DNA from 4 places in the Bacillus jepli genome. Region 4 is predicted to be linked to each of the others. Evidence: riboswitches for the same ligand, from Rfam matches in the RefSeq annotation. Region 4 holds a riboswitch; each other region holds the start of a gene.
What was found. Region 4 has a riboswitch for S-adenosylmethionine ahead of ABC371_RS06030 (aliphatic sulfonate ABC transporter substrate-binding protein). Riboswitches for the same ligand answer to the same signal wherever they lie in the genome.
Positions count from the first base shown of each region.

Region 1: it holds a riboswitch for S-adenosylmethionine, as region 4 does, so the genes downstream of both, metK (methionine adenosyltransferase) here and ABC371_RS06030 (aliphatic sulfonate ABC transporter substrate-binding protein) in region 4, are expected to answer to the same signal.
Region 2: it holds a riboswitch for S-adenosylmethionine, as region 4 does, so the genes downstream of both, ABC371_RS24475 (hypothetical protein) here and ABC371_RS06030 (aliphatic sulfonate ABC transporter substrate-binding protein) in region 4, are expected to answer to the same signal.
Region 3: it holds a riboswitch for S-adenosylmethionine, as region 4 does, so the genes downstream of both, ABC371_RS04160 (methionine ABC transporter ATP-binding protein) here and ABC371_RS06030 (aliphatic sulfonate ABC transporter substrate-binding protein) in region 4, are expected to answer to the same signal.

Region 1 covers NZ_JBDFMO010000001.1:2,326,969-2,331,876, reverse strand. Annotated here, with positions in the region: gene ABC371_RS11990 (tetraprenyl-beta-curcumene synthase family protein) at 1-757, opposite strand, end outside; gene ABC371_RS11985 (gamma carbonic anhydrase) at 907-1,449, shown strand; gene metK (methionine adenosyltransferase) at 1,493-2,692, opposite strand; SAM riboswitch class I at 2,954-3,122, opposite strand; gene pckA (phosphoenolpyruvate carboxykinase (ATP)) at 3,390-4,908, shown strand, end outside.
Region 2 covers NZ_JBDFMO010000001.1:4,807,575-4,812,482, forward strand. Annotated here, with positions in the region: gene ABC371_RS24470 (DUF2075 domain-containing protein) at 1-474, opposite strand, end outside; SAM riboswitch class I at 1,094-1,196, shown strand; gene ABC371_RS24475 (hypothetical protein) at 1,296-1,628, shown strand; gene ABC371_RS24480 (hypothetical protein) at 1,776-2,396, opposite strand; gene ABC371_RS24485 (GyrI-like domain-containing protein) at 2,473-2,958, opposite strand; gene ABC371_RS24490 (hypothetical protein) at 3,223-3,915, opposite strand; partial or broken gene ABC371_RS24495 (nucleotide excision repair endonuclease) at 4,238-4,608, opposite strand; gene ABC371_RS24500 (branched-chain amino acid aminotransferase) at 4,679-4,908, opposite strand, start outside.
Region 3 covers NZ_JBDFMO010000001.1:816,167-821,074, reverse strand. Annotated here, with positions in the region: gene ABC371_RS04170 (MetQ/NlpA family ABC transporter substrate-binding protein) at 1-457, opposite strand, end outside; gene ABC371_RS04165 (methionine ABC transporter permease) at 476-1,126, opposite strand; gene ABC371_RS04160 (methionine ABC transporter ATP-binding protein) at 1,116-2,147, opposite strand; SAM riboswitch class I at 2,300-2,396, opposite strand; gene proC (pyrroline-5-carboxylate reductase) at 2,805-3,659, shown strand; gene proB (glutamate 5-kinase) at 3,729-4,850, shown strand; gene ABC371_RS04145 (glutamate-5-semialdehyde dehydrogenase) at 4,864-4,908, shown strand, end outside.
Region 4 covers NZ_JBDFMO010000001.1:1,178,354-1,183,261, reverse strand. Annotated here, with positions in the region: gene ABC371_RS06040 (ABC transporter ATP-binding protein) at 1-711, opposite strand, end outside; gene ABC371_RS06035 (ABC transporter permease) at 726-1,562, opposite strand; gene ABC371_RS06030 (aliphatic sulfonate ABC transporter substrate-binding protein) at 1,574-2,569, opposite strand; SAM riboswitch class I at 2,694-2,803, opposite strand; gene ABC371_RS06025 (DoxX family membrane protein) at 3,153-3,659, shown strand; gene ABC371_RS06020 (aldo/keto reductase) at 3,785-4,702, shown strand; partial or broken gene ftsZ (cell division protein FtsZ) at 4,744-4,908, opposite strand, start outside.

The DNA.
Region 1 (4,908 bases), 1.1 Mb from region 4:
AGTCCCCGCCTTGACGGTCCTCTTCTTGGTCGATGAAATAATCAAGAAGGATGTGAAGACCTTGTATATAAGGAAAATATCCATTTCGAACTTTAACGGCAATTTCTTGGTTGAATTCCTCATGAAACGCATAAGCCACTAAACAAAAAATGCCTAGTGTTGAGCCTGAGCATGCTGAAAATTCATACCATTCCATACCTGGGAGATGATCCTTATGACTTTTAAACCAGTTTTCAAGTCTTGGTACACGCTCTTCTACTCTTACATGCTTATGTATTTGCAGATCACAATAATAGGCTGCTAACTCCTGTAAATAAGTAGAGATTTTATCATAATGGTTGATGTTTTGAAGAACTTCCTGACAGGTTAAGACTAGGCTTTGTAAATAGCCACCATCATCCTGTTCATCGCGATACTGATAATAATTTGTTGTTGGTTGCCCTGGCCGTAATGCATCTGGCATGGAATCATGAAGCGAACGAAAGTCGACAGGGTCTAATGAGGTACTGCGATCACATAGATTATCCAAATAGTCACTAATTGTTTGATAAGCAACAATAAACCGGATGCATTCGTCCATTTTTTCTTCTGCTAATAATGCGAGGATAGACCCACCTTCACAGTGAAAGGTTTTTGTTTGAATACTTGCCAATGCTTGCTTCCGAAGCTCCTCATTTGGAATCTCCTCTGCTTTCTTTTTCCAAACAGCTAATTCACGATGGACAATTGGAAATACCTCACGATACACTTTCTTCATTAAACTAATTGGTTGTGTTGGTACCAAAGATATCACCTCAAATTTAGATAGATCGAATATATGTTGATTTACGATACTTGTGAAAGTTGATACACTTACATTAAATGATATTTCAGCGAATATCAAACAATTAAGTGGGGGTACCTATTATGATTTATCTATACAAAGGGAAATATCCTGAAATTGCGGAATCTGCATTCATTGCGGACTATGCAACAGTTACCGGGGACGTTAAAATCGGTGAGGAAACAAATATATGGTTTAATACCGTAATTCGAGGTGACGTAGCACCGACAGTTATTGGAAAAAGAGTGAGCATCCAGGACAATTCTACCTTACATCAAAGCCCCAATAACCCCTTAATCGTTGAAGATGATGTCACAATTGGACATCAGGTTATCCTCCATAGCTCAATTATTCGTAAAAATGCTCTAATTGGGATGGGTTCGATTATTCTTGATGGTGCTGAAATCGGTGAAGGTGCATTTATTGGTGCTGGAAGCCTCGTTCCACAAGGTAAAAAAATCCCGCCCAACACTCTTGCCTTCGGAAGACCTGCTAAGGTGATTCGTGAACTAAACGATGAGGATAAAAAAGACATGGCTAGAATACGCCGTGAATATGTTGAAAAGGGGCAGCATTATAAACAAGTACAAAAAGAAAAGCGCCTGGAGCTAGACAGTGAAAAATAGGTACGAACAAAAAGCTCGCCAAATCGGCGAGCTTTTTCAATTCTTATTTTGCAGCTTGTGCCTTAAGAGCTTCTGCTTTATCCGTACGCTCCCATGGTAAATCAAGATCGTTTCTACCAAAGTGACCATATGCAGCCGTTTGTTTATATATTGGACGACGAAGATCCAACATTTTAATAATACCGGCTGGACGCAAATCAAAATTATTACGTACCAATTCTACAAGAACATCCTCAGATACTGTTCCTGTTCCGAAAGTATCAACAGCAATAGAAACTGGCTGAGCAACACCGATTGCGTATGCAAGCTGAACTTCACATTTATCAGCTAATCCAGCTGCCACAAGGTTTTTTGCAACATAACGTGCAGCATATGCAGCAGAACGGTCAACCTTAGTTGGATCCTTACCTGAGAATGCACCACCGCCATGGCGTGCATAACCACCATACGTATCTACAATAATTTTACGACCAGTTAAACCAGCATCCCCTTGAGGGCCACCAATTACAAATCGGCCAGTTGGGTTAATAAAGTATTTTGTATTTTCATCAATGAGTTCACTTGGAACAACTGGATTGATTACATGTTCTTTAAGATTTCGCTGAATTTGTTCTAATGAGATTTCCGGATGATGCTGTGTTGAAATCACAATTGTGTCGATACGGACAGGATTGTTATTCTCATCATACTCTACTGTTACCTGAGTCTTTCCATCGGGACGTAAATAGGGAAGAATCTCATCCTTACGAACTTTCGTTAAACGGCGTGATAGCTTATGAGCTAACGAAATTGGTAAAGGCATTAACTCTTTTGTTTCATTACATGCATAACCGAACATTAAGCCTTGGTCCCCTGCACCAATCGCTTCAATTTGCTCGTCTGTCATTTGACCTTCACGAGACTCTAAAGCTTGGTCAACCCCCATCGCAATGTCTGGAGATTGCTCATCAATTGATGTTAAAACAGCACATGTTGCGTAGTCAAATCCGTATTTTGCGCGAGTATAACCAATCTCTTTAATCGTTTCACGGACAATCTTTGGGATATCTACATATGTAGAGGTTGTAATTTCTCCCGCAACAAGTACAAGACCTGTTGTAACAGAAGTTTCACACGCTACGCGTGCATTTGCATCATTTGCTAAGATGGCATCTAAAATAGAATCTGAAATTTGGTCACAGATTTTATCTGGATGTCCTTCCGTAACAGACTCAGAAGTAAATAAACGGCGTCTAGTTGTCACAAACGCTTCCTCCTTTTTCGGATTCAGAATCAAGTCATACTCAAATTCTGACAATCATTGATACGGTACTCATTCCCTTAGTATTGTTACCTTCACGATTTTCTATCCTATATTAACAACCATTAATACAGTATAAAAATAGACTAGTTATCTGTGGTGAACACATATAAACGCTTTAAGTAACATTGTTCTCATTAAAGAAATAAAAAACCTTCCCTACATTATTTTGAGGAAAGGTATTATCATTTTTCTCGCCTTTCACTCTTATCGATCAAGGACATACCTTGCTCAGTTAGCACCTTATCACCTTTATCAACGGAGACCAGACCTACATTTATGTATAGGTTTCTCAAAAATAACCTTGATATGTAAAAAAGTGATGGTTGCCGGGTTTCATCGGGCCTGTCCCTCCGCCAGCTCGGGATAAGAGAGTATCCGTTCAATGAATTATCATAACGTAGTCATGCTTTTCATGTCAACCAAAACTAGAAAAAAATACTATGGAAATGTGTCAACTTTTTTCTTCGAAACAGACATATATCCAATCACTTGAATTATATCGGACTATTTTTAAATCTGTACGCACTTTTTAAAGATATGTTACGTAAAATACGTAAATAGTATAGACTATTTTCGTTAATGTGTTATACTAATTGTAAATTTTGATTATATAAAAAAAGGTAAAGGATGGTTTTACATGAATTCAGTTGAAGTTTCAAATGAGCAGCTAGTAGCATTAGTGAATGGAAAAAATGTACATCATAACCTATCTGTTCCTATTTTAGTTGAGAAAGTACTCGCTAGACAAGAAGGAATCCTTACTTCGACTGGGGCTGTATGTGCAACAACTGGGAAATATACAGGAAGATCACCAGAAGACAAATACATCGTAGAAGAAACATCTACGAAAGATAGAATTGACTGGGGCAAGGTAAATACACCAATTTCTGAAGCTGCATTTGAAAACCTTTACACAAAAGTGCTTTCATATTTGAAAGAAAAAGATGAAATTTTTGTATTCAATGGGTATGCAGGTGCTGATAAAAAAGTACGTATGCCAATCCAAGTGATAAACGAATATGCATGGCATAATCTTTTTTCCCAACAACTGTTTGTTCGACCAACTGAAGAAGACTTAAAAACACATCAACCTGAATTCACAGTCATTAGTGCACCAAATTTCAAGGCAGATCCTGAAGTCGATGGTACTCGTTCTGAAACCTTTATCATTATTTCCTTCGAAAAACGAACAGTTTTAATAGGGGGAACGGAGTATGCAGGTGAAATTAAAAAATCAATATTCTCAGTGATGAACTATATATTGCCTGAGCAAAACATCCTTTCCATGCACTGCTCGGCTAATGTTGGTCAAGAAGGAGACGTTGCGCTTTTCTTTGGTCTATCCGGAACTGGAAAGACAACTCTTTCAGCGGATCCAAATCGTCGTCTTATTGGAGATGATGAGCATGGTTGGTCTAGCTCAGGAGTCTTTAATATTGAAGGCGGCTGCTATGCAAAATGCATCAATCTTTCACGTGAAAAAGAACCACAAATTTTTGATGCGATTCGTTTTGGCTCAGTTTTAGAAAATGTGGTTGTTGATAAAGAATCAAGAATAGCTGATTATGATGACAATTCTTTGACTGAAAATACAAGAGCTGCTTACCAAATCGACAATATCGATAATATTATTGTACCAAGCATTGCAGGACACCCAAATACAATTGTATTTTTAACAGCAGATGCTTTCGGTGTGCTTCCTCCAATAAGTAAACTAACAAAAGAACAAGCCATGTACCATTTCCTAAGTGGATACACAAGCAAGCTCGCAGGAACAGAACGCGGAGTTACTGCACCAGAGGCAACATTTTCAACTTGCTTTGGATCTCCTTTCCTTCCACTTGCTGCAACTGAGTATGCAGAAATGCTAGGAAAAAAGATTGATGAGCACAATGTTCAAGTATTTTTAGTGAATACCGGATGGACTGGTGGAGAGTACGGAGTAGGAAGCCGCATGAAGCTCTCCTATACACGTGCAATGGTTCAAGCAGCATTAGAAGGTGAACTTACTCATGCGGAAACCGTGAAAAATGATATTTTCGGATTAGAAATTCCAATTCACATTCCAGGTGTTCCTGATGATGTGCTACAGCCTGCAAAAACATGGGCAGACCAAAGTACGTACTATGTAAAAGCAAAAGAATTAGCAGTAAAGT
Region 2 (4,908 bases), 3.6 Mb from region 4:
TGCACATGAAGAAAGCTGAATTGAAGTATCAGTGTACAGTGATTCATTAAAATTAAGCAGAAACCGCTTATACGAAGTAGCTTGATATGATGGATGGACCGTTTCACGTTCCCTTCCTCCAAGAAAAGTTGTTACGATTCCATTTCCCTCAGCTACTTTAGCCTTCTGCCACTGCTTTAATTCAATTATCATTGCATTTTTCTTTCCTTTTTTATCCTGACCAGTGATTATAAAATCAATTCGCTTTTGAGTAGATGGGAGCTTGTACTCTAGTAAGACATGAGTATCCTCTTTTAGTTCTGCATCCCTAATAACTCTTGCCATCTGTGGAAGAGAATTCTCCCATGAACGAAGCTCGCTATCGGAGACCACCTTGTTCATTCGCTTATATAAGTTCTTTTTTAGTACGTATCCAATTTTGTTCTCATAGATATGGTTGATAAAGTTGTTAGACGTTTCGTTATAGATAATCACTACAATAATGCCTCACTTTTAATGAACTCTATATTTTTAAAAACATTTAAATGTAAAATAGTGTAATCTACATATCATTTTAGCATTTAATACCTTTTAAAGTGTAGTTTCTTGAATAAGGTCTTGTTTAATACCGATCTAATCTAAAGAAATAAGACCAGCCCCAAGTGCAGCAAAGCATGACACACTTGGGGGACAGTCACCAGAATTCAACATTAGTGAGTGCTATTAAATTAACTCATTTTCTCCTAAAAATAATGGTAATCGGTTGAACTACATTAAGAAAACACTCTCATCCTTAACTCAACTTCTATATCCCAAAACCTCCTGGATGGGAGGATTGCCAATCAGGATCCTGCGATTTATGAGGAATTTTAATTAGATTTCCTAGCACATTTTGCAGGCTACCAATACTTTGATTGATTTCACGTGTCCCTGATGGAGGGTGTGCCTTAATTAGCGTAAAGTAAAGGTCAAAGTCATCGTGAAAGCTTTCCATTTGGATAGTTGCCTTGTTCCTAAACTTAATGGTGGAAAATCTTATATATATTAATGGAACATCACAGTTATTCATTTGACGATACATAATGGTTGCAGTTATACTATATATAATTCAATAAGGTTATCAAGAGTGAACTAGAGTCCTGGCTCAATGACTTCACAGCAACCTGCCAATTGGTAAGGTGCTCCAACCAGCAAAGCACTGCTTTGAATGATGACGATCGGCTTAGGGCTCTTTGTTGTGTTCATATGCAATGAAGAGCCTTTTTCATTGTTTTCTTCTTGTACCTTATTGATTTTAAAGTTTAGGAGGAAGAAAGATGAATACTTCAGGATTTTTAAGAGGAATGATGTCAAAAAATATGGAGGAAGAGAAATTTTTGATTCATGTTGCGACTTGCATTGAACAAGAGCTGCAGGAATGGGATCCAGATGGTAAAGTGATTGTCGTGAGGCTCGAGAACTATGTATTGTTTGTTTTAGGTAAACTAGACTCTTACCAACTTACAATCACTGAAACAGAGTTAACAACCCTTCAACAAAGAGGTCCGTATGCCCTAGATAGAAAAATTTGGAGGGATTTAGAGCAACAAGGTCTTCAGATCATACGAGGTTCTGGAAATTATTTAGGATATGTATTTATGGAAAGGTAAGATATTTAGGGAATTTATGGCCTGACCTCATGCACATTAATGCTTTAATGCACTAGAGGGCAGGCTCTCATCATTGTACATAGTGTCACTGGTCTCATATGTAGCTATTTGTATATCAAATTGTTATGTTTCTCCTCTCTCTCTGGTTCAACCGGTAATTAAACTAAAAATACGTTCATACGCATCATATATTTTATTTGCCTCTTCTGGTTGTTTGAACTCATCTTGATATTGACCGACAAACAAATCTAATTCACGAAAATCAATCAAAATATTTACCAAAACTTTTGGAATTTCCTCCCACGAATAAACCTCATCGATAATTTCATATAATTCCTGATAGATTCTTTCAAATTGTTGTTCATCCAGTCCCTTGCCATTTTGAAGTTTTTTAAAAAAATTTCCGTTTTCGTTGATTTTCTCAATTACCTTGGCAATCACTCTGGCTTTTTCGGGTTCTATTTCCCCCTTATCTTTCGTACATCTTTGAATCAGCTTTTTGGTATTTTCGGCTGCTTTCTTAATGCGGACTGATTCTTCATCACCATATATGAATGAAAAGTTGTACAGTTCATCGTATAGTCCAACTAAAGTATGGACGACTTCTCCCGGTATACTTGCACGACTCTCCCATTCATCTGCACAGACAGTGAGTGCCTTCACTAACTTTTCATATTCTTTTTCTTGGAAACCATTTCCCATTCGCAGCTCTACGAGTAAATTTATTTCTGCCTGTTCAAAGACGTCGATGATCTCTTTGTCTTTCACAATCTCACTCTCCTCTGAAAAGGTCTTGGAAAAACGAGGGACTGTTACCGCGTTTCATGGTGAACGTTGGGTCGATTTACTTTTTAACAATCGGTATAAAAATATCAAAGTGCGGATCACTAGGGTCGCGATCCAATGGATAATGTTCATGTTTTATTGGCATATATGGATCATAGTAAACTACACCTGTTTCCCTATATGCAGAATAATCACTATCAAATAGCCATTCATGTAGATCCGTATAGGTCTTTTGTATATCCTCTCCTTTGTGATGTGTTGTTTTCACATAAGTCAATTGAGGAACCTTTATTTCAATCATCCCATCAGGAATTTCCTGACTATCACTTACTTCATATACTGCATAATGCGCGAAACCATTTTCAATTACATGATAAGATAGACCTAATTGAACATGAGGGTTCAGCTTGTCATCTAACTCAATGGCACGTTCTTCCATTTGCCCAATCACGTTTTTTAAATTCGGTACAATCTCAGAGAATGTCCCTTCCCACTTTAATCCCACTGCCCGATAGCCAGGTAATGTGATAATTTCATAGCTCACTTTATTTCCTCCTTCTCAATAAAAGTGTCGTAGATTCCTAGTTTACAGGTTTTATTAACTTTGGTAGCGCTTCTAATATTCATTTTATCATCTTCCATAACCCAATACACATTGTAAAACGAGGGGGCAGTTCCGGCGTTTCAATGCGAAACGTTGAAACCGTCCCTCTGTTCCTCTTTTTATACCTATTAAAAAGGACCTAACCCCCAACGCATAAAGCATTACTGCGTTGATGATCAGGCCCCAGAATACATATTTTCTGTTTTATTCTGAGCACATATTTATAGATAAGCTACTATCTGGTATAGGAATTGCTCCCTCCCAATTTGGATCACCTACTGAATTTATTCGAAGTGTTGTTCCAACAATAATTGTTTCTATAGAAAAGAACATTAAGTCGGGTTCATCTGGGGTGTTGTTTTCTAGGAAAACAAGAAAAAATGTAGCATACCTAGGTGATCCAATGGTTGGGGTGTATAATCCAAATGCACTTATTTGTTGATAGGTTGTACTTGGTATCCTATCGCTAACAACGAAGTTTTCTATACATTGGACTACCTCTATAGAAAGAGGAATAAAGGAGAAGCTTGCTATGCCATCCGAAGAATCAGAGTCTGTAAAAATGAGTGAAAAATTATTACCCACATTCGTACAACTTGGGCAAAGATTACCTGCAAACGTTAATCTCCCTACTTGATTTTGAATCTGAGGCACATCATCACCGAAAGTTCTAAATTCAAGTGTGATTTCCTGATTAATTGTAAATATGGAAGAACACTGACATGGAGTATCAGAATTAATTAATGGAGGAATACCTGGTGGACCGGGTTCGCCTTGTGGTCCAGTAGCACCTCGATCGCCTGTTGGACCTGTTGGACCCTGAATCCCTTGGGGGCCTTGTGGACCCGTTGGTCCTCTTTCACCAGGGGGACCTTTCCGTCCGGGTTTTGATGACATTATCATGCAATCACAACAACTACATAAGTTATTGCAATTACAGTTACAGTTACAACTGCATTTCTTTCCCATTATCATACATCCATCCTTTCTTCTTTATTACTAACTTATGAAAAGGAAGAAAAAGGGGATTGTACTGATGTGAGCATTTCGTCCAAATTGAGAAAAACGCCTAATTTTTTTTAAAAGCGTCAAAGTTCCGTGTTCCGTCACAGTGGCCACCCGAAGATTGTCGAATTTTTAATATTTTTATACCTAAAAAAAAAGGACCAGACCCCCGAACGGTAAATGACTACCGCACTGGGGACTGGCACCTATATTTTTAATAAAAGACTTTATCAACGTTATATTTGGATCGGAGTTTATTTATGATGTAAGTTTCATAAATTTCTCGTTCCATTGGGTCTTCTACAATGCAAATATCAATTTTATGCACTTCGTCTCTGTGCATTTTAATCGGAGAAACCGTATCTTCAAAATGTTTTTTTATTCTTTGACGCAGTTTCGCGCTTTTCCAACAAAAAGAAGCTCATCATTTTTATTAAAGAATAAGAAAATGCCACCTTTATCTCTTGGTATTAGATGGAAATCAATAAATCCGTAAATATCCTTGATTACTGGTTCATTTTCTTTCGGAATTTGTTTCCGTTCTGTAATCGTAAGATCTGGAGTAGGTATGGTAATTTTTATCACGTTCAATCACGTCCCTTTTCTGTATAGAGGTAAATGGTATCATATATAGGATGGAAATGCGATTTAACAGTTAACTTACGTCCATGCTTCTTTCTTCCGTTCTCTCTACCAATTTAAATAAGAATCGATAAATTAGCCGATATGCTTCCTCTAATGACATCTCCTCTTTGAACCCATTCACGTAATTCAAAGCGAAATTCAAGTCCCATAAGCCATCATTTTGATTAAACATCAATTCAAATTTTGCTTCATCTCCAAGTAAATCTTTTCTTAGGTTTTCTTTAAGAGTGGCCTCAAACT
Region 3 (4,908 bases), 360 kb from region 4:
CAGCTTCTTGTAGTAATAAAAGGGCTCTTCCTTGGTTAGATACATCATTTGGTAAAGCGATTTTCGCACCGTCTTTGATCTCTTTTACATCCTTCAATTTTTCAGAGTAAATAGCCATTGGGGCAAGATAAGTTGTTGCAATTGGCACAAGGTCTAGATTATGTTCTTCAATAAATTGGTCAAAGTAAGCAACCGTCTGGAATGAGTTCGCGTCTATTTCGTTATCAGCAAGTGCTGTGTTTGGTAGAACATAGTCACTAAATGAGACAAGCTCAATTTCGATACCTTCTTTAGCGGCTTTTTCAGCTACATAATCCCATGTACGTGTGTCAGTACCTGTGATGCCAATTTTAACTTTTTTTGTTTCTGATTCTTTATCGCTAGCGCTGTTGTTAGAGCATGCAGCCGTAAAGATGACTAATGTAAGTAAAAGAATGGATAAGAATAATTTTTTCATGATACGTTTCCTCCTAGATTATCTTCTTCGTATTTTTTTCGATAAGACGTTGCCGAATGATTGTAGACCTTGAACCATCACAATCAGAATGACAACGGTAATGATCATTGTAGTAGTATCAAAGCGTTGGTACCCGTAGGTAATCGCAAGGTCCCCGATTCCTCCACCACCGACAGTACCTGCCATGGCAGATGCACCAATCAGCCCGATTGTCGCAATTGTAAAGTTTACGACTAATGAACTGAGCGCTTCGGGAAGTAAGAATCGAAAAATCGTTTGGAAGGGAGTTGCTCCCATCGCATTAGCTGCTTCAAGCACACCTTCGTCCACTTCAAGTAATGAGCTTTCTACTAATCTGGCAATATATGGTCCGGCATAAAATACGAGCGGAACAATTGCAGCAGCTGTTCCAATTGATGTTCCAACGATCAACCGGGTAACCGGAATGATTGCTACCAGTAAAATAATGAATGGAATGGAACGGAAAATATTAATGATTGCATTTACAACGGTAAAAACCGGCTGATTCTCAAGTATCTGACCTTTGCGGGTTACAAATAGTAGAATGCCGAGTGGCAACCCGAGAATAATTGAAAAGATAAAGGAGAAGGCCACCATTTGTATCGTTTCAATGAGCGCTTCGATGATTTGTTCCGTATTAACTAGCATGGGATGTCACTTCCTTGAAGCTTATTTGTTGTGATTGCATATACGTTAAAGCGCGTTTTACCTCTGCGTCAGGCCCCTGAATTTCCACAATCAAGTTACCGAATGGGATACCTTGAAGCTCTGTGATGCTACCGAACAGCACGTTGATATCGATATCCAACTTCTTTGCGAGTTGTGATAAAAACGGCTTTCCTGTTGATTGACCGACAAAGCTTATTCGGAAGATGTTCAGTGATCCCTGGTTGTTATTAATCATGCTTAAAATGGACTCAGGAATTTGATCGTGCATGACAGTGCTGACAAAGTTTTGGGCGGTTTGTGTCTTAGGTGCGGAAAAGACATCAAAGACAGTTCCTTCTTCAATCACTTGTCCTGCTTCCATGACAGCTACACGATCACAAATTTCACGAATCACAGACATTTCATGAGTAATCATTAAGATCGTAATGTTGTATTCTTGATTGATTTTTTTCAACAATTGCAGGATGGAGCTTGTTGTCTGCGGATCGAGCGCAGAGGTAGCTTCATCGCAAAGAAGAATCGAAGGCTGTGTTGCTAATGCTCTAGCAATTCCAACTCGTTGCTTTTGCCCTCCAGAAAGTTGGTCGGGATAAACATCAGCCTTATCACCTAAGCCGACGAAATCAAGCAGTTCTATAACACGTTTTTTAATTTGTTCCTTTGGTGTTTTGCTTAAAATAAGTGGCATTGCGACATTCGCGTATACTGTTTTTGAATTTAAAAGGTTAAAGTGTTGGAATACCATCCCAATATTTTTCTTTACTTCGCGAATTTGCTTTTCGGAAAGAGTTGTTAGGTCGTGACCGTCAACAATGACCTTTCCTGAGGTAGGACGTTCAAGGAAATTCACACAGCGAATTAATGAACTTTTGCCGGCACCGCTGAATCCGACCACCCCGTAGATTTCTCCTTTGTTAATTTTTAAATTGACGTTATTTAAAGCGTGCACTTTCTTTCCGCCGCTGTCATATACCTTAATCAGATCTTGAAACTCTATCATTTTTGATCTCCTTTCGTTTGTCCCTTAAAAAAGTTTCCTCAACATTTCCGAATAGCAAATTATTATTCTTAAAATCAGAAAATATTATTTTATGAAAATATAAAAAGCCCTCTTCAGACAGAAGAGGGCAGAAAGTCAATTCCAGTATCCTCTTCTTATCTCTCAAGTAACTTGCTGGAATTGGCACGGTACGAATTGTCCGCTGCCGAGGCTTCAAAGGGCCAGTCCCTCCACCTCTCTTGATAAGAAGTATTTTTAATATAAATCACACTATACATCCGTAGAATATAATTGTCAATATATTTGATATCTTTTTGTTATTTTTTAATATGAAAAAATATATACTGGAATAATTTTGATATTTTTAGATGAGGCAATTTAGTTAAATCAGATAATCCTATATACCAAAAGAACCATTTCTAATTACCGCGAATGGGGACATTCGAACCCGTACACTCTTGTCCATTCTTCAAATATTATCCTAAGCGACGGTTTGAGCGCGTATCAGATGGTTAGATGTGATTAGCTTTTCGTGGTAGCGTTTACACTAACTAATTGAATCATATGCATATGACTTTCCGGGAATCCCTTGTTTATGATTTTAAAGATGTTACGATAGGTACTATGTTTTAAAATTTACCACAAGGGAGACATTTGATGTTACATGAAAAAACGATTGCTTTTATAGGGGCAGGATCCATGGCAGAAGCAATGATTTCAGGAATTGTCGCAGCTGGAAAAGTCCCAACTAAACAGATTTTTGTAACCAACAGAACAAATACGGAAAGACTACAACAGTTAGAAGCTATTTATAACATTAATGGGATAGCAAGCCAAGATCTAGCCCTAAAAAATATCGATATTATTGTCCTCGCAATGAAACCTAAAGATGCAGAAACTGCATTACAGTCCATCAAAGATTCACTTCAACCAAACCAACTTGTTTTATCCGTGTTAGCGGGTATTACTACAACCTATATGGAGCAATATCTACCAGTGGGGCAACAGGTGATCCGGGTAATGCCGAATACATCTAGCATGATTGGAGAGTCTACAACGGCTATATCAGCCGGTTCTTATACGACAAATGAAAATATGATTCTAGCAGAAGAATTACTCAAATCCATTGGTGAAGTGTATGAAATTCCCGAAGAGCAAATGGATGTTTTTACAGGAGTAGCAGGCAGTGGGCCAGCCTATATTTATTACCTTATGGAACATATGGAAGCAACCGCAAAAAAGTTAGGCTTACAAGAAAACCTATCAAGGGATATTATTGCGCAAATGATTGTTGGCGCAGCCAAAATGGTCCAGCAACAGGGTGAAACGCCATCAACATTACGGGAAAATGTAACTTCACCGAACGGAACGACTGCCGCTGGTTTAGCAGCATTAGAAAAGAATGGCGGTGGCAAGGCGATTTCACAAGCTATTAAACATGCAGCAAAGCGTTCACATGAGATAAGTTCGCAGCTTGAGGGCAAGACTGCCAAAAAGGTTCAGGCTGTTTAACATTATAATTTTACCGGCGATAAACGCTTCGTCCGGCAATCAAAACAAAAAAAGATAAGGATTGATCGGATGTCCATAGAAAAGAGAGTCGTTATCAAAATAGGAAGTAGCTCATTAACAAGCCGTCATGGAGAAATTAGTAAGAGAAAGCTAGAAAAAATAGCGAATGAAATAGCTCAGCTAAAAGATGCAGGGCATGAGGTTGTCCTTGTTTCATCAGGGGCAGTTGCTGCGGGGTATCGAAAACTCGGCTGTCTTAAGCGCCCTGATTCATTGCCGGAAAAACAGGCAGCAGCTTCGATTGGTCAGGGGCTATTAATCGAAACCTATTCCCATCTTTTTTTATCACATGGATATGTGGCATCACAGATTTTGATTTTAAGAAGCGATTTTTTAGATGAGTCACGTTACCAAAACGTTCATAACACCTTAAATGTTTTATTAGAAAGAGGAATAATTCCAATCGTCAATGAAAATGACACGCTTTCAACTGAGCGTTTGAACTTTGGCGATAATGACACGTTGGCGGCTAAGGTTGCTGGATTAGTAGATGCCGACCAGCTAGTGATTTTATCTGACATAGATGGTTTGTATGATAAAAACCCGACAACAAATGAGGATGCAAAACTAATTGAGCGCGTACCTGAAATTACCGCTGACATCGAAAATGCTGCAGGTGGGTCCGGGAGTTCGGTTGGTACAGGAGGCATGAAGTCAAAAATTGAAGCCGTTAAGATTGCAATGGCATCGGGCATTTCTACCTTTTTAGGAAATGCAAACAAGGAGAATATCATTATGGATGCAGTAGGAGAAACAGCAACCGGTACGTATTTTACTTGTAAAGGGTCCGTGAGCACACTTAATCAAAAGAAAAAGTGGATTGCTTTTCACTCAGGTGCTAAAGGTGAAATTATTCTAAATCCTTATGCGACAGATCGAATGGTGAAAAAGAGAAAAAGCTTGCGTCTTAAAGAAATTAAACAGGTCGATGGTAGGTTTGATAAAGGTGCTGTTGTCCGTGTAATGGATCCCGATGATGAAGAAATAGCACGTGGGGTTGTGAAGGTTTCTTCTGCTGATTTGAGAAGGATGCTGGAGGCCCAAAAAGATCAATCAACTGATTATACTGTCATCATGGAGATGGGAGATTTTGTTTGTCATATTGACGCCCCAATAACGGTCGGGGTATAAAAGGAGGAATTTCGTGACGTTAGTTAAAGAAAATGTCGATATTGTATCACAAGCACGT
Region 4 (4,908 bases):
ACTTAATAGTTCCAATATTTCCGCCTTTAATTGTGCAAGCTTTACATCACCACGGGACCTTGGCTTTGGTTCATCAATTTGAATCGATTGATAGACTTCGCCAGGCTGCCCCTTTAATACGATAATCCGATCACACAAATAAAGGGCTTCATCGATATCATGAGTCACTAATATCATCGTGGATCTGTATGTATCCCAAATGGTCAGCAACAAATCCTGAAGTTGCATTTTCGTAAATGCATCAAGTGCGCTAAACGGCTCATCTAAAAGCAACACTTCTGGTGCTGTGATAAGCGCCCGAGCAATCGAAACTCGTTGTGCCATCCCGCCGGATATATCCTTTGGATAATGATTTTCAAAGCCTAATAATCCAACTAATTTTATATATTCCTTTGCCTTTTCAAGTTTTTGACTATCATTTTTTAAACCAAATGAAATATTTTCAATTACTTTCAACCATGGCATTAAACGCGATTCCTGAAAAATAACGCCTACTTTTTCATGAACAGATGTGATTCTGTCACCGCTGATTTCAACCGAACCTGTGTAATCCGGATCTAATCCAGATAAGACCCGCAATAAGGTACTTTTTCCACAACCACTCGTACCTAAAACACCAATGATTTCACCTTGTTTAGTTTCAAAGCTGATATTTCTAAACCCTGTCGCACCGTTCGAAAAGGTTCGTGAAACATTTTGAACTGCCAGCATTCTTTTTCATCCTTTCACGCCTTTTTTACATAGCTATCCTGCCAATGAAGCGTTTTTTCCTCTGTTTTCTTCAAAATAGAGTCCGATATTTTACCTAGAATCGCAAAAAGCACAATACTAGCAATGACCGTTTCTGGAGAATAGGAGTTTTGGCCAACGACAAGCAAATACCCAATCCCCTGACTAGCCCCCATTAGTTCAGCCGCAACGACAAACATCCATCCTAGTCCTAGCCCGCTTCGAATCCCTACTAAAAAAGATGGAAGGGATGCAGGCAAGATGACTTTTCTAATTAAATCGAACGTAGAGAAGTTATAAATTTTTCCTACTTCAATCAACTTTCGATCAACACCCTGAATGCCAGACACGATGTTTAAATAAACTGGAAAAAATACTCCGACCGCAATTAGTGTAATTTTTGAAGGTTCAGCAATCCCCATCCAAAGAATAAAAAGGGGAACCCATGCTAGTGATGGAATCGAACGGAACGCTTGAAGCATTGGATCTAATAATGCTTCCGCAATTCGAAAATAGCCAACCAATGAACCAAATAGTACAGCAGCTACTACCCCAATAAGAAAACCAAAAAAGATTCGATATAAAGTAATTCCAATGTGCCCCCAAAGACTCCCATCTCCAGCAAATTCAAATATTTTTGCTAGGATGACCGTAGGTGCAGGCATAAGATGTGCTTCAAGGACACCGATATGGCTTAAATACTGCCAAACCACAAGCAAAATGGCAGGTATGATGCTTCCAAATAGAATGACTTTTACATTTCCTGATAAAACAAACTGAGTTTTCGACTTCACCTTTATTTGTCTAGATACCGCTCCACCTTTTATGTTCATAATGCCTCCTCTTATTGCTTTATTACTTTTTGAGCAAATGACGGATTAATCAATTCTTGAACCAATTTTTCTAATTCGACGTCTTTTTTGATAATACTCTGTGCTTGGAGAACCTTACCGGCTTCCGTTAAAGCCTCAATTTGTGCTTCACCAGGCACCGGATTAGAAAAATCATTACGTTCATTTAGTTGCTTGTTTGCTACTTCAATATCAATATTTGCGGATTTTGCTAGGATTTCCGCAGCTTCCTCCGGATTTTCTAGCACCCATGTACGAGCCTTTTCGTAAACTTCTATAACCTTTTCAACATATTCAGGGTATTTTTCAGCAAATTCCGAACGGACATTTAAGGTCCCATACGTATTAAAATCAGCATTGCGATAGAAAAGCTTCGCATCTGTTTCCAATTCAACCCTTGCCATGTGAGGATCTAATCCAGACCATGTATCTACTTGACCAGATGTTAAAGCACTTGCTCCATCTCCATGCTGCAGATTCACAATCTCAACATCTGAAGGACTTAGCCCTTCCTCATTTAAGGCACGCAATAGAAAAATATAAGGGTCAGTCCCAATCGTTGCGGCGACCTTTTTCCCTTTTAAGTCACTTACACGTTGAATCTTTGAGTCTTTATTTGCTACTAATGCTGTCCACTCTGGTTTTGAATAAATATAAACAACTTCAATCGGTGCACCATTTGCTTTAGCCATTAAAGCAGCAGCCCCTGCGGATGAACCAAAGTCTGAACTTCCACTATTCAAAAATTCAAGTGCTTTATTGCTTCCTTGGCTAAGAACAAACTCAACCTTAATTCCTTCTTCCTCGAATGCCTTTTCAGCCCAACCAAACTCTTTTAATACAAGACTTGTTGGCGAGTAAAAAGCATAATCCAAGACGATCTTCTCAGGTTTTTCATTCCCTTCACTAGCTTTACCTGAGGTACTAGAACAACCTACAATTCCGATAAATAACAAAGCAGTGATCAAAACGGCACTTAGTTTCTTCATTTCTCCCTCTCCTTTTCTACTAATATCCCAATCGGAAAACTGAGGATTATACCAATGTAACTCCAAACTTTTATCCCCATTACGATAAAAAAGCCCCCTTCAGTAAGAAGAGGGCTTTTTCCTCCTCTTATCTTTCAGGTAATCATACCTGATGGATTTAGCACCTTTTCAAGAATTACCTTGAAGGTTGCCGGGTTTCGTAGGGCCATGTCCCTCCACCGCTCTGGATAAGAGTTCTTTATTCAATTAGTACGTCTCTGTTTTGCTTTATAAAAGGATTATAGTATGTGAAAAATCAAAAGTCAAACACTTTTAAAAATATTTTATTTTCTTTGAATACTATTATAATTATTAATCAACCCCCTTATTCCTATGTTTCAGCTACTAAAATAAGACCTAAAAATCATTTGTGTCATATTTGTGAAGCCTATTGCTTTTACCTGAAATCCGCTGTATATTAAGAGTGTAGAAAGTTAGTGAAAAACTTCACAAACTAACTACTAAAGCTGGCAGCTAACGCACTCATATTTTTTTACAACCACTTGTGAAGAGTTTCACAAATTAATTATAAGGGGAGATTAAGATGAGAACATTCTTAAAAGGACCTAAAATGGCAGTTATTTGGACAGTATTACGTGTATGGTTAGGAATTCAATGGATAGAAGCTGGTTTTCATAAAATAACAGCAGGTGGATTTGATGCAGGTGGTTTTATCCAAGGTGCCATTGCAAATGCAGGTGGAGATCACCCAGCAGTACAAGGCTGGTATGCAGCATTCCTTGAAGGATTTGCCGTACCAAACATTGAGTTATTCAACGTACTCATTCCTTGGGGCGAATTCTTAGTAGGACTCGGTTTAATTGTAGGTTTTGCAACCATCCCAGCATTACTTGCAGGTGCATTCATGAACCTTAACTTCTTACTTGCTGGTACAACAAGCACTAACCCAACACTTTACACAGTAGCAATCATTCTCTTATTCGCAGGCGCTGCAACTTACTACTACGGTGTAGACAGATTCGCAGTACCTTACCTTACAAAACGAATTAACGACAAAAAAGCGACAAAAACAGCTACAAACGTAGCGTAACGAAAGAAAGTGTTCCTCCTACGCTAGGGGGAACACTTTTTTTGTGACTTTCTAATCAGTTTGAAAAAATGTACACTAGAGAAGGGAAACGGTAAAATAGTTCAAAAAATGGAGGTAAACCTTAGATGCGAAAAATAGAACTAGGAACTAGCTCGTTAGAGGTACCTGTTGTTGCGGTAGGCTGTATGAGAATTAACTCTCTGGAAAAGCCTGAGGCAGAAAAGTTTGTACAAACGGCATTAGATATCGGAGCAAATTTCTTTGATCACGCTGATATCTACGGTGGTGGTACTTGCGAGGAAATCTTTGCAGATGCGATACATATGAATGATGACGTGAGAGAAAAGATCATTCTTCAATCGAAATGCGGCATTCGAAAAGGAATGTTTGATTTTTCAAAGGAGCATATCATTGATTCTGTTGATGGAATCTTAAAACGACTCAAAACGGACTATCTTGATGTCTTACTTTTACATCGTCCAGATGCCCTTGTTGAGCCGGAAGAGGTTGCTGAAGCATTCGACAAATTAGAATCCTCAGGTAAGGTTCGTCATTTCGGAGTATCTAACCAAAAACCAATGCAAATTCAATTGCTTAAAAAATATGTAAAGCAACCAATCGTTGCCAATCAATTGCAGCTAAGCATACCAAATGCTCATATGATTGCAAACGGCGTCTCATCAAATATGCAAATTGACCAATCCATTAACCGTGATGGAGATGTGCTCGATTTTTGCCGATTAAATGACATTACCATTCAACCTTGGTCACCATTCCAATATGGTTATTTCGAAGGTCCGTTTCTTGGCAATGAAAAATGCCCAGAATTAAATCAAAAAATTGATGAAATTGCTGAAAAATACGGTGTATCCAATACAACGATTGCGATTGCATGGCTATTACGTCATCCGGCCAACATGCAGCCAATTATCGGAACCATGAATATTAACCGCTTAAAGGATTCCGTGAAAGCAAGTGAAGTTCAGTTAACCCGTGAAGATTGGTATAGCATTTTTCTAGCTGCTGGCTATCTTCTACCATAACAGAAAGAGGCACCTCAAAAAGGTGCCTCTTTCCTTTAGTTTTCCGTGAATCCTGTAGCAATGACGGTTACAATTATTTCGTCTTTTAAATTGTCATTAATGACCGATCCAAAGATCATATTGAGATCCTCGTGTGTTGCAGACGATATCACATCTGCTGCTTCCTGAATTTCAAATAAACTTAAGTTTCTACCACCTGTAATATT